DNA from 3 places in the Microbacterium sp. SORGH_AS_0428 genome. Region 3 is predicted to be linked to each of the others. Evidence: predicted binding sites of a transcription regulator. Region 3 holds the regulator's gene; each other region holds the start of a gene.
What was found. The regulator HspR, encoded in region 3, represses chaperone genes until heat shock. The targets are predictions, from matches to a motif close to AAGTTGAGTCNNNNNGACTCAACTT.
Positions count from the first base shown of each region.

Region 1: QE374_RS11870 (Hsp20/alpha crystallin family protein) is a predicted target of HspR. The motif match lies at 2,767-2,791, and genes of this name have one in related genera.
Region 2: QE374_RS14540 (ATP-dependent Clp protease ATP-binding subunit) is a predicted target of HspR. The motif match lies at 2,567-2,591, and genes of this name have one in related genera.

Region 1 is NZ_JAVIZT010000001.1:2,444,154-2,448,189, reverse strand. Features, by position in the region: gene QE374_RS11890 (hypothetical protein) at 1-30, opposite strand, end outside; gene QE374_RS11885 (methyltransferase domain-containing protein) at 85-879, opposite strand; gene QE374_RS11880 (helix-turn-helix transcriptional regulator) at 878-1,738, shown strand; gene QE374_RS11875 (hypothetical protein) at 1,761-2,069, shown strand; gene QE374_RS11870 (Hsp20/alpha crystallin family protein) at 2,278-2,715, opposite strand; gene QE374_RS11865 (hypothetical protein) at 2,876-3,844, shown strand; gene QE374_RS11860 (long-chain-fatty-acid--CoA ligase) at 3,846-4,036, opposite strand, start outside.
Region 2 is NZ_JAVIZT010000001.1:2,972,055-2,976,090, forward strand. Features, by position in the region: gene QE374_RS14515 (methyltransferase) at 1-486, opposite strand, end outside; gene QE374_RS14520 (helix-turn-helix domain-containing protein) at 536-997, shown strand; gene QE374_RS14525 (DUF3817 domain-containing protein) at 1,063-1,527, shown strand; gene QE374_RS14530 (hypothetical protein) at 1,534-1,692, opposite strand; gene QE374_RS14535 (EI24 domain-containing protein) at 1,772-2,503, opposite strand; gene QE374_RS14540 (ATP-dependent Clp protease ATP-binding subunit) at 2,633-4,036, shown strand, end outside.
Region 3 is NZ_JAVIZT010000001.1:1,773,861-1,777,896, reverse strand. Features, by position in the region: gene QE374_RS08440 (nucleotide exchange factor GrpE) at 1-222, shown strand, start outside; gene QE374_RS08435 (DnaJ C-terminal domain-containing protein) at 232-1,224, shown strand; gene QE374_RS08430 (heat shock protein transcriptional repressor HspR) at 1,307-1,750, shown strand; gene QE374_RS08425 (GntR family transcriptional regulator) at 1,828-2,487, shown strand; gene QE374_RS08420 (phosphoglycerate dehydrogenase) at 2,637-3,629, shown strand; gene QE374_RS08415 (sugar ABC transporter substrate-binding protein) at 3,670-4,036, shown strand, end outside.

The DNA.
Region 1 (4,036 bases), 670 kb from region 3:
ACGCGGGCGACCACGCTGGGCTGAGCTCATGTCGCCCTCCGGCATCGATGGGTCGGAAGTGCCACCGTACCCCGTCGGATCCCGTCAGGACACGCGGCAGATGATCTCGCCGTGCAGGAGCGAGAACCAGCCGTCATCGGATGCGGCCCACTCACGCCACCCGGCGGCGATCCGGTCGAGCTCGTCGGCGTCGGTGTCGGGGCCGCTCTCCAGCTGACGCGCCAGAGCGGACTGGCGGATGCGGTCCGCCCACAGATCGCCCCACCACATCCGCTCGTCGGCGCGCGCGTAGCACCACGTGCTCGACGACGCGCTGATGTCGGTGAGTCCTGCCGCCCGCGCCCAGGAGAGGAGGCGTCGGCCGGCATCCGGCTCGCCGCCGTTGGCACGCGCCGCCGCCTGATACAACTCCAGCCAGCGCTCCAGTTGGGGCAGCTGCGGCCACCACGCGAACCCGGAGAAGTCGGCGTCGCGCACCGCGATGATTCCGCCGGGCCGGGTGACCCGCGCGAGCTCCCGCAGCGCCTGCGCCGGATCCGCGATGTGCTGCAGCACCTGATGGGCGTGCGTCACGTCGAACGAGTCGTCGTCGAAGGGCAGAGCGTGCACGTCTGCGATCCGCACGTCGACGTTCCCGGCTCCCCGCTCTCGGACGGTCGCACGGGTCAGCGCAGCCTCGTCCTCGCCGATCTCGGTGGCGGTCACGTGGGCCACGCGGTCCGCGAGATCGACCGTGATCGTGCCGGGGCCCGCGCCCACATCCAGCAGCCGGTCGTCGGGTCCGAGGAACGGCAGGAGGTAGGCGGCGGAGTTCTCGGCGGTACGCCAGCGGTGCGATCGCAGGACTGATTCGTGGTGACCGTGGGTATAGGTGGACATGCCTCCACGTTCGGACTTCGAGCCGCCCCGGCGGAAGACCGTACTGTTCATAGGAGCGGTCCACCCACCCAGCCGAGAGGAGCCGGTCATCGCGAACGAACTCGGCGACTTCCTCCGCGCTCGCCGTCAGGACAGCGCGCTCGCGCCCGGGCACGGCTCCCCCGGCGCCCGACGCACCCCGGGCCTGCGTCGGGAAGAGGTCGCGACCCGCGCCGGGATCAGCGTCGACTACTACATCCGGCTCGAGCAGGGGCGCGAATCCCACCCGAGCGACGCCGTGATCACCGCCCTCGCCCACGCGCTCGCGTTGTCGCAGGATGCGGCGCGACACCTCGCGCGGCTTCGCGACGTCGACCCCGCTCCGGCGGAGCCGACCTTCGACGCGGATCTCGTCCCGCGGATGTCGGCGCTCGTCGCAGCCGTCCGCCCGCAGCCCGCGTACGTGCTCGACCGGCTCAGCACGATCGTCGCGGCGAACGAGGAGGGCATGTCGCTGTACGCCGGGCTCGCCGAGCTTCCGCCGGCGCAGCGAAACACGTGCCGCTACCTGCTGACCGACCCGCGCGCCCGCGAGACGTTCCTCGACTGGGAGGAGCTCGCCCGCGGCGCCGTCGCCCACCTCCGCGCGGCGAACGTCGACCGCCTCGACGATCCTCGACTGGACGATCTCGTACGCGAGCTCGGGGCGAAGAGTCCGCAGTTCGCCGCGTGGTGGGGCGGGCACATCGTCGAGCGGCGCCGGGGCGCGACCACCCGCATCCGGGGGCGGGACGGCATCGTCGTCGAGCGGAGCTACGAGATCCTCCACCTGCCGGACGACGCCGTGCGCCTGACGATGTGGCTCCCGCCGGCGGCGTGAGCTCCCGACCTACACTCGTGCCATGAGTGCTTTCCTCCCCGGTTCCCGCGGCACGCAACCCTGCCCCAACTGCGGCGCCGAAGTCGCGCAGTCGGACCGGTACCCCGAGTATCTCTGCGGCGAGTGCGAGGCTCGCGCCGTGGATGCGGACGGCGCCCGCGTCACCGGATCGAACGCCTCCTTCGGCGGCGGCTTCGTCCTGCACTGGCCGGACGGCGAGCACGAGTCCCTCCCGTGCGCCTCGGCGCGGGTGTGGGTCGACGGACGTGAGTGGGAGTACTCCGAGGCGCGCTTCGGCGGGGTGCTGATCACGCCCGTCCGCGAGAGCTGACCCGGTAGTCGGCTATGCGTCGGCAAAGAATCACGAAAAGGTAACGGAAACCTCTTCCCCTCCGTTATCGCACCGTTATAGAGTGCTCGCACGGTAGTTGTTTTGCTGTGGCAGCTACCGACATGTGATTGCAGGACACTCTTGGTGCAAAGGGACAAGGGCCGGTCGGAAGCCTCTCCGACCGGCCCTTACTGCTGTCCGCGGTGCGTCAGCTCTGCGACTCCGAAACCTGCAGCGCGGGGGCGTCGTCACCCGTGGCGATCTCGACCTTGCGCGGCTTGGCCTTCTCGCTGACGGGGATCGTGACGCTCAGTACGCCGTTGCGGTAGCTCGCCGAGATCTTCTCGGTGTCGAGCCCCTGCCCGAGGCTCAGCTGACGCAGGAACGTGCCCGACGTCCGCTCACGCGTGATCCAGGTGACTCCGTCACCGGCCGACAGCGTGCGCTCGGCGCGGATGGTGAGTAGCTGACCGTCGATGTCGACGTCGACCGATCCGGGGTCGATGCCCGGCAGGTCGGCGGTCAGGACGTAGTGGTCGCCGTCACGGTAGAGGTCCATCGGCATCTGCCGAGGCCCGCGCCGCGCGGTGTCGAAGAACGTGTTCGCCATGCGCTCCAGGTCACGGAGCGAGTCGTATGCAGCCATAGTCGTCTCCTCTCGAGCGGGATCGGATGCGGGATCCGACCCGTAGTCCCTAAGTTGAGCCCCCTTGACTCAACAATCACAGATTAGCACTCTCCTATCGAGAGTGCTAGTTCTCACAGACCCCCTCTGGAGCATGTCGGCGACCTCATAGAATCGGCGGGTGAACCACCCCGCCGAGACGGCGAAGAAGCCGCCTCTGCTGCGGAGGATCGCCCTGAATCCGCTGGTCTGGGCGGCCGCCTGCACGCTGGCGGCGCTGCCCGGATACCTCACGGACGGCGGGTTCTTCTCGTACCTGATGTCGATCATCGCGGGTGCGCTGTGCGGGATGTGGTTCGTGAGCCTCACGGTGCGCATGCCGCATCCGACCGGCGCGATCGTCCATCTGCTCGCGGCGGTCGCGCTCGTACCGGCGCTGTATGCGTCGATCGAGGTCGTTCCGCAGCTGCTGACACCCGGCGCGCCGCGCGCGATCTACACGGGAGTCCTCTTCGCACTGCCGCCCGCGGCCGGCTGGGTGTGGATCACGCTGCTCAACCGGGTGATCAACCTCCTGCCGGGCAAGCCCCGGGTGCGGGCGCCGCTGGCGTGGGAGAACGACGGCGATGCCGTCGTCGTTCGCTTCCGAGCGATCCCGATGCGGATGCGGGAGCTCACCTTGTGGATGGTCGCCACAATCGTCGCGACGGGAGCGATCGTCACGACGGCGCTCATCATGTTCAGCACCATCGTCGAGCGACTCGGACCCCGCATGCTGATCCTCGCGCTCGGGGCGCTCTTCGGCTTGCCCGCGTATCTCATCGTCACCGCGCTGCTGCGCAGGCGCTCGGTCGACGCTGCCGTGCGCGTATCGCGCGACCGGATGTGGATCACCGCAGGCGAGACGACGCACGCGCTGCGCCTGAACCAGATCGAGCGGCTGCGATGGGGCATGAGCAGCGACTACGCGCGGCTCGAGGTCACCGCACCGGGGATCGATCTGGCGCTGCTGGTGGGCATCGCGAAGCAGGCGGACGGCCTCGCCTCCGAGCTTCCCCCGCTCCCGGGGCGAACCCTTCGCCTCGCCGAGACGGAAGGGCTCGAGAAGACCACCTCGCGCCGCGGCCTGGTGACCCTCTCGCGCGGCTGACTCAGCGGGCCGACAGGCGCTCGCGGACGACCCGGCGCAGAACCTTGCCGATCTGCGACCGCGGCAGATCCTCCACCTCCACGATCCGCTTGGGCACCTTGTACGAGGTGATGTGCGTGCGCGCGAAGTCCCGCAGCGCGGACGCGTCGAAGACCGCGCCCTCGCGGGTGACGATCGCGGCCACCACATCCT
Region 2 (4,036 bases), 1.2 Mb from region 3:
ATCGAGCGTCCCGAAGAAACGGCGGAGAACCTCGTTCATCGCCGTGGACATGTGCTTGATGCGTCCGCCGGCGAACACGACGACATCCGGTGCCGCGTGCGCGGCGATCAGGGCGGCGGCATCCGCCAACGCATCGAGCGAGCGGGGGAGCCGGAGAAGGACCAGCCGTGCGCCCGCCACGAGTGCCCCCGTCAGCTCCATCGGCCGGTAGCGGTCCGTGAGGCCCAGTCGTGCCGCGTTGGCGGCGAGGGCCTGCTCGCCGGTGAGTGCGTCCTGATGCACCCGCACGACGCCGGAGGATGCGGCCGCCGTGCCCAGTGCGAGCGCGCCGTACTCGTCGCCGATGACCGCGATGTCATCCGCGCTCATCGCGGTCCGCCAGGCGGAGGACTCGTCGAGCAGGAGCCGGTCGGCGGCATCGACCGCGACGAGATCGGGGGATTCGACGTCGGGCCAGCGTCGCAGCGCGTCGAACCGGAACTCCATCCCTTCACGGTACCGGCCGCGGTGGAGTGTCGACGGATACGATGGTCAGATGGCCGACAAGACGCACGGGGCGCCGCAGCCCACCGGGCAGCGCCCGCCGTTCAGTCCGGTCATCGCGCTCCTGACGGTGTCGGCCGTCTGGGATGCGCGTTTGAACACGGCACTGAAGGACCTCGGGCTCACGACCCGCAAGTACGGTCTTCTCGCCCACGTGCAGGCGACGCCCGGCATCTCGTTCTCCGAACTCGCCCGCCGCTCCCAGATCACGGTGCAGACGGCGCACACCGCGGTCAAGACGCTCGCCGGCGAAGGGTTGGTCGAGGACGCCACCGCGCACGCGGGCGCCGCATCCGATCTGCGTGTGACGACGAAGGGCGCGGCGGCTCTCGCCGAGGCGGACGCGCGACTCGCCGCACTCGACGAGGTGTTCGGTGCGGGTGTTCCCGCTCTCTCCTCCGCGCTGCAGGGACTGCACGAGCAGCCGTTCGGAGAGATCCTTCAGCAAGACTGAAGATTTTCGGTCTAGGCTGCGGAGAGCGCCGACCCGAGCGCGTCGATCAAATCCCGGAGTCTCCCGTGTTCCGCACGCCCTACGCCCTGTTCCGCACCCTTGCCATCGCCGAGATGATCTCGTGGACGCTGCTCATCGGAGGGCTGATCGTGCGGGCAGTGACGGGTTTCGCGCCCGCCGTGACCATCGGCGGCGGCATTCACGGGTTCGTCTTCCTGTCGTACGGGGCGACGGTGATCCTGGTCGCCAAGAACCAGCGGTGGCGCGGCGGGGTGACCGCGCTGGCGCTCGTCAGTGCGGTCGTGCCCTACGCGACGCTGCCCGTCGAGCTCTGGCTCTCGCGCACCGCTCGGCTGCGAGGCGAATGGCGTCTGCAAGCCGGGTCCGACCCGCGGGATGCGGCATGGCACGACCGTGTGCTGCGCTCCGTGCTGCGTCGGCCGGTTCTTTCGGCGATCGTGATCGCCGCCGCTGTCGCGGTGGCCTTCACCGTGCTGATCGTGATCGGCCCTCCCGGTGGACGGGCCTGAGCGGACTCACTTCGCGCGGGCCCGCACGTGGATGGGCAGCGCCATGGCGGCAGAGATGAGCAGGATGCCGGCGACGAAGATGACGGCCTGGAAGCCGGGCACCGAGAACGAGATGCCGAACGCGAACATCCCGAGCAGGAACAGCAGCAGGGACACGATGTACATGGCACTCCTTCGGAAGACTCCCTCCAGAGTACCGGGTCGCCTGCGTTCAGACCGACCGCATCCGCATCCCTGAGCGGGTCTACTCCTCGGTCGGCGACACGCTCGCCGCGAGGCGGGTCGCGCCCACCACGGCCGCGGGCATCGTGAACACCGCTCCGAGCGGGATGAGGAAGCACAGCTGCGTCATGATGCCGAAGCCGAGCGCCCGGCCGCGGGCCGCTCGCAGCAGGCGGCGCCGAGCGCGGCGATCGATTCCGCGCGCCGTCAGCGCCCGCCCCGAGAGCTCGTCCGCGAGGATCCACCCCGACAGCAGGACGCCGGTCACCGTGCCGACCACGCCGCCGATCAGCGGGATGAACCCGAGCACGAAAGCGAGCGCGGCCGCGAGCGCGCCGCGCACGATGAGGCCGGTCGCGTCGGCGAAGGCCGCCCGCCAGCCCGGATCCTGTTCGGGGACGACGCCCGAATCGGCGATCTCGACGCTGCGCCAGATCCGGTCGTAGAACGGTTCGCCGACGATCAGGGTCAGTGCGGTGAACGTGGTGGCCGCCAGCAGGAGTGCGCCGGCGAAGACCGCGACGCCGAGCGCGACGCGCAATGCGATGGTCCACACCGCAGGCCAATCGTCGGCGAACGGGGTGACGGCATCCGTGAGCGGGGCCAGGGCCGTTGCGAGTGCTACGAGCGCCACCGAGAGGCCGGCGCTCACGATGAGCGCGGGCAGGAGGCCGAGGAACATCAGGCCCGGGCGTCGCGTGAACCAGCCGAATCCGCTGAGCAGCAGACGTGCGCCGTGAAGCACCTCGTTCACTCCATCTCCTCACCGCCGCGCTGGGACGAGCGTAGTGGGAATAACGTCATCCTCCAGGTGTTGAACTTGATGTGTCGTCGCTCAACTCCGTTTTGCAGAGCGACACCCCGAACCCGATCAGGAGAACAGATGCCTGAAGATTTCACCCCCGACGAGGGCCGCGACGCCTTCGACGACTTCCTCTCCCGCTACCTCGCGGGTGAGCGCGGACGCGCGGCGCGGTCGATCGATCTGTCGCGCTATCTCAGCGCACGGACGCAGGAGACCCTGCAGGATGCCGGGCGGTTCGCCCTTGCGCGCGGTCAGCACGAGCTCGACGCGTTGCATGTGCTGCGCGAGATCGTGCGTGTCGACCAGGTGCGTGATGCGATCGCCCGACTGGGCGTCGACCCCGAGAGCATCGTGCGCGAGTCCGAGCAGCGTCTGCCGGCCAGCGCAGATGTCGCCGACGTCGACAGTGCGGTCGTCACGACGTCCGTGCAGCGCGCTCTCTTCCACGCGTTCCAGGTCGCGCGTTCCTCCGGCTCGACCTACATCGACCCCGAGCACCTCTTCTTCGCGCTCGTCCTCGCTCAGGACACGCCCGCGGGCCAGATCCTCGCGCGCGCCGGAGTGACGGCGGAGGCGCTGACGCAGAGCGTGCGCGAGACCGTCACAGGTGGTGAGCGCGCACCGGAGCAGGCGAGTGCATCCGAGCCCGCGACCATGCTGGAGCGCTACGGGCGCGACCTCACCTCCCTCGCCGAGGCGGGGGAGCTGGACCCGGTGATCGGCCGGGCGGACGAGATCGAGCAGACCATCGAGATCCTGAGCCGTCGTACCAAGAACAACCCCGTGCTCATCGGAGAGGCCGGCGTCGGAAAGACCGCGATCGTCGAGGGACTCGCCCAGGCGATCGTCTCGGGCGAGGTGCCCGAGCAGCTGCGCGGCAGCCGCGTCGTCTCGTTGGATCTTCCGGCGATGCTCGCGGGCGCCCGTTACCGCGGCGACTTCGAGGAGCGCCTGACGGCGACGATGGGTGAGATCGCCCAGCGCAAGGGCGAACTGATCGTCTTCATCGACGAGGTGCACACGGTGGTCGGCGCGGGGGCCGGCAGCGACGGCGCCATGGACGCCGGCAACATCCTCAAGCCCCGCCTCGCCCGAGGCGATCTGCACCTGGTGGGTGCGACCACCCTCGCCGAGTACCGCACCATCGAGAAGGATCCCGCGCTGGAGCGCCGGTTCCAGCCGGTGAAGGTCGGCGAGCCTTCCGTCGAGGATGCGGTGCGGATCCTGCACGGCCTCCGCCCCGCCTACGAACAGCACCACGCCATCACCTACACCGACGACGCGCTGCGTGCCGCCGTCGAGCTCAGCGACCGCTACCTGAGCGATCGCGTCCTGCCGGACAAGGCGATCGACCTCATCGACCAGGCCGGAGCGCGGCTCCGGCTGCGCCTGGGAGTCGCGGTCGACGTGTCCGAGCTGATGGCGCAGCTGGCCACCCTCGAGGCGGACAAGAACGCGGCGGTGGCAGCCGAGCGCTACGAG
Region 3 (4,036 bases):
GCGATCGCCGAGAAGCTGCGCGGCGTGGCCGAGCGCATGGGCCTGGTCACCTACGGTGCGGCCGGCGAGGCGTTCGACCCGCAGCAGCACGAGGCGATCTTCCAGCAGCCGACACCCGGTCAGACCGAGGCGACGATCCTCGAGGTGGTCGAGGTCGGTTACCGACTCGGCTCCGTCGAGCTGCGCCCCGCGAAGGTCGTGGTCGCCGTGCCGGCGGACTAGGAGGAGAACGTGGCCAGTCAGGACTGGTTCGACAAGGACTTCTACGCGGTGCTCGGCGTCGCGAAGGACGTCTCCGACGCCGATCTGAAGAAGACGTACCGCAAGCTCGCCCGCCAGTACCACCCGGATTCGAACCCCGGGGATGCGGCGGCCGAGGCGCGCTTCAAGGAGATCAGCGAAGCGTACTCGGTGCTCAGCGACAAGGAGCAGCGCGAGGAGTACGACCAGATGCGCGCCATGGGCTCCGGCGCCCGCTTCACCGCGGGCGGTGCGGGTGCGGGCGGTTTCGAGGACGTGTTCTCGCGCTTCGGCCAGGGCCGCGGGGGCAGCCAGTTCGACGCGGGCGGTTTCGAGGACTTCTTCACGATGTTCGACCGCGGCGGATCGAGCTCGTTCGGAACGGGCCGCTTCGGTCAGACCTCGGGCGGCTACCGCGGCTTCGGCGGACCCACCAAGGGCGCCGACGTCACGGCGCGCACGACGCTCGACTTCGCGACGGCCGTGGGCGGCGAGACGATCACGCTCCAGGGCGAGGACGGCAAGCCGTTCAAGGTGAAGATCCCCGCCGGCGTCGCCGACGGGCAGAAGATCCGGCTCCGTGGCCGCGGGCGCCCCTCGCCCGACGGCGGCGAGGCCGGCGACATCGTCGTGCAGGTCTCGGTGCGGCCGCATCCGGTCTTCACGCGCGACGGGCTCAACCTGCGCCTGACCGTGCCGATCACCTTCACCGAGGCCGTGCTCGGCGCGACCATCGAGGTCCCCACCCTGGGCGGCGACCCGGTGCGCCTGCGCGTGGCTCCGGGGACGCCTTCGGGTCGGGTCCTTCGGGTGAAGGGACGCGGCGTGCACACCCAGAAGGGCACGGGCGATCTGCTCGCCGAGGTGCAGGTGGCGGTGCCCGCCCACCTCGACGACGCGGCCAAGGAGGCACTCGAGCGCTTCCAGGAGCTCGAGCCCAAGGAGAACCCGCGCGCCGAGCTGATGGCCAAGGCGCGCAACTGACGAACGATCCGCGGATGCGGTATCCGGATCCGGATGCCGCACCCGCGGGTCACGAGATGATCGGGGCAAGGAGGTGAGCGGGATGGACGAGAACGAGATCGACGACGAGGCGCCGGTGTTCGCGATCGCGACGGCCGCGGAACTCGCCGGCATGCACCCGCAGACCCTGCGTCAGTACGACCGGCTCGGACTGGTCGTGCCCGGACGCACCAAGGGCGGCTCGCGCCGGTACTCGGTGCGCCACATCGAGCAGCTGCGCGAGGTCTCGCGCCTGTCGGCGGACGGCATGAGCCTGCCCGCCATCGCCCGCATCATCGAGCTCGAGAACCGCGTGCGTGAGCTTCACGGCCGCGTGCGCGACCTGGAGAACGCGATGCGCGCCGAGCTCGATCGCAGGCCCGGAGCGCGCGTGTTCGCGGCCGGCCCCTCGGGCTCGGTGGTGTCGCTGCGCTCGGGCACGCGCGTGCGCCGCTCCACCGAGATCGTGGTCTGGAGACCGCGGCGCGAACTGCCTCCCGCGGACTGAGTCCGCGCCGCGGTGGATTTGACCCGTGGACAAGCGCGGTGCAACGCTGACTGTTAACCGACGACAGTGAGGTGCTCGTGTCCGATCTCCGCCCCCTTGCGATGGGTGACCAGATAGCCCATCGCCTTCGCGTCGAGATCATCAAGGGGATCATCCCCGCCGATACGCACCTCGCCGAGGATGCCCTCGCCACGCGTTTCGACGTCAGCCGCGGTCCCGTTCGCGATGCTCTGCGGCACCTGGAGGCGGAGGGACTGGTCGAGGATCGCCGCAAACGCATCTACACGCGCGCCGTCGGCATGACCGACATCGAAGAGCTGTACATGCTGCGCGAGGTGCTGGAGTCCCTCGCCATCCGGCTCGCCATCGCCAACGCCAGTTCCAAGGACTGGGACCGCGTGCAGGCGATCGTCGACGACATGGCGGCGGCCGCCGAGAGCGACGACGGCGAGCGTTTCGCGGATGCGGACATGCAGTTCCACACGAGCTTCTACGTCAACGCGCGCAACCGCCGGCTGATGGAGGCGTGGCGCCCGTACCAGCGCATCTTCGCGATCCTGTTCGAGCTCAGCGACACGAGCGACATCGCTTCGGCAACAGCCGATCATCAGGGCTTTCTCGATGTGATCCGCACCGGCGACGCCGATGCCGCCGTCAAGCGGCTGCATCTGCACCTGACCCTCGCCAAGGGTCACGTGCGTGACGCCCTGCGCAGCCTGCCCGACGCCGCGCACTGACGGCCCCGTCGTCGATCCCCGTCTGGCGGGGCATTTGACACGGCCCTCGCGCTGTCCTATGTTGACTGTTAACAGAAAACAGATCGTTCAACGGTGACCGGTCGCTCCGCCTGGAGCAGCCCCGACCCGTTTCGAGGAGGGGCTTCCAGATGGCAGGACACGATTCGATCGCACCGGTGGGTGCAGGTCGCACCGTCATCGTCGGACCGGTCCGCTACCCGGCCCTGTGCGCCTCCGGCCGTGCGCTGCTTCTCGAGCACGGCTTCACGCTCGTGGAGAACGAGTCCACCGTGCCGTGGACGGCCGACGAACTGCACGCCCGCATCGCGGATGCGGATGCCGCCGTCGCCGGCGTCGAGGTCTACGACGCCGATGCCCTCGATCGCGCCGACCGGCTGCAGATCATCTCTCGCCTCGGTGTGGGACTCGACAACATCGACCTCGACGCGGCGCGCGCCCGCGACATCCGCGTCGTGAACGTCCCCGGCGGCAACGCCGCAGCCGTCGCCGAACTGGCGATCGGCTTCATGCTGGCGCTGCTGCGCCGCATCCCCGAGCTGGACGCCGCGACCAAGAACGGTCGCTGGGACCGTTACGTCGGCCGCGAGCTCGCGGGAAAGAGCATCGGTCTCATCGGCTTCGGCGCCATCGCGCAGACCGTCGCCCGCCGTCTCGCCGGCTTCGATGTCGACCTCGTGGCCTTCGATCCGTTCGCCGACCGCCAGGCGGCCGAGCGCCTGGGCGTGCGCCTCGTGGACCGTGTCACGGAGGTCGTGCGCGACGTCGACATCGTCTCGGTGCACGCCCCGCACACGCCCGACACCCACCACACGGTCGACGACGAGCTGATCGCCGCGATGCGCCCCGGAACGCTCCTCATCAACACGAGCCGCGGCGGCCTGGTCGACGAGGCCGCGGTCGTGCGCGGACTCGCTTCCGGCCGTATCGGCGGGGTAGGACTGGATGTGTTCGAGGTGGAGCCCGTCGCCGCGGACAATCCCCTCTTCTCCTTCCCCAACGTCGTCGTGGCCCCCCACGCCGCCGCCGACAGCGCGGAGGCGTACGAGCGTATCGGCCTCGCCACCGCGCAGGCCATCGTCGACGTCTTCGCGGGCCGTGTGCCGGCCGCCCTCGCCTTCTGACCCGAACCCACGCACCACCCACCTCCTGAAAGGAACAACGATGTTCACGACACGCAGACCCCGTCGGCTGGTCATCGGTATCGCCGCCGGCGCCGTCGCGGCCCTGGGCCTCACTGCCTGCGCCAGCGGCACAGGCGACGCGGGCGATTCCGCCGACGTCTCCGAGATCACGGTCGTCGCCGCCAACAGCCCCTGGGTCGAAGGTCTGAAGACCCTTGGCACCCAGTACGAGCAGGAGACCGGCGTCAAGGTCAACATCGAGGCCTACGGCAACGAGCAGCTCAACGACAACTACAAGGTCAAGCTCAACGCCCAGTCCGCTGACTTCGACGTCATGGCCTTCCAGGTGCAGGACGTCATGCGCGAGTTCTCGCGCAACGGATGGCTCACCGACATGACCGAGCAGG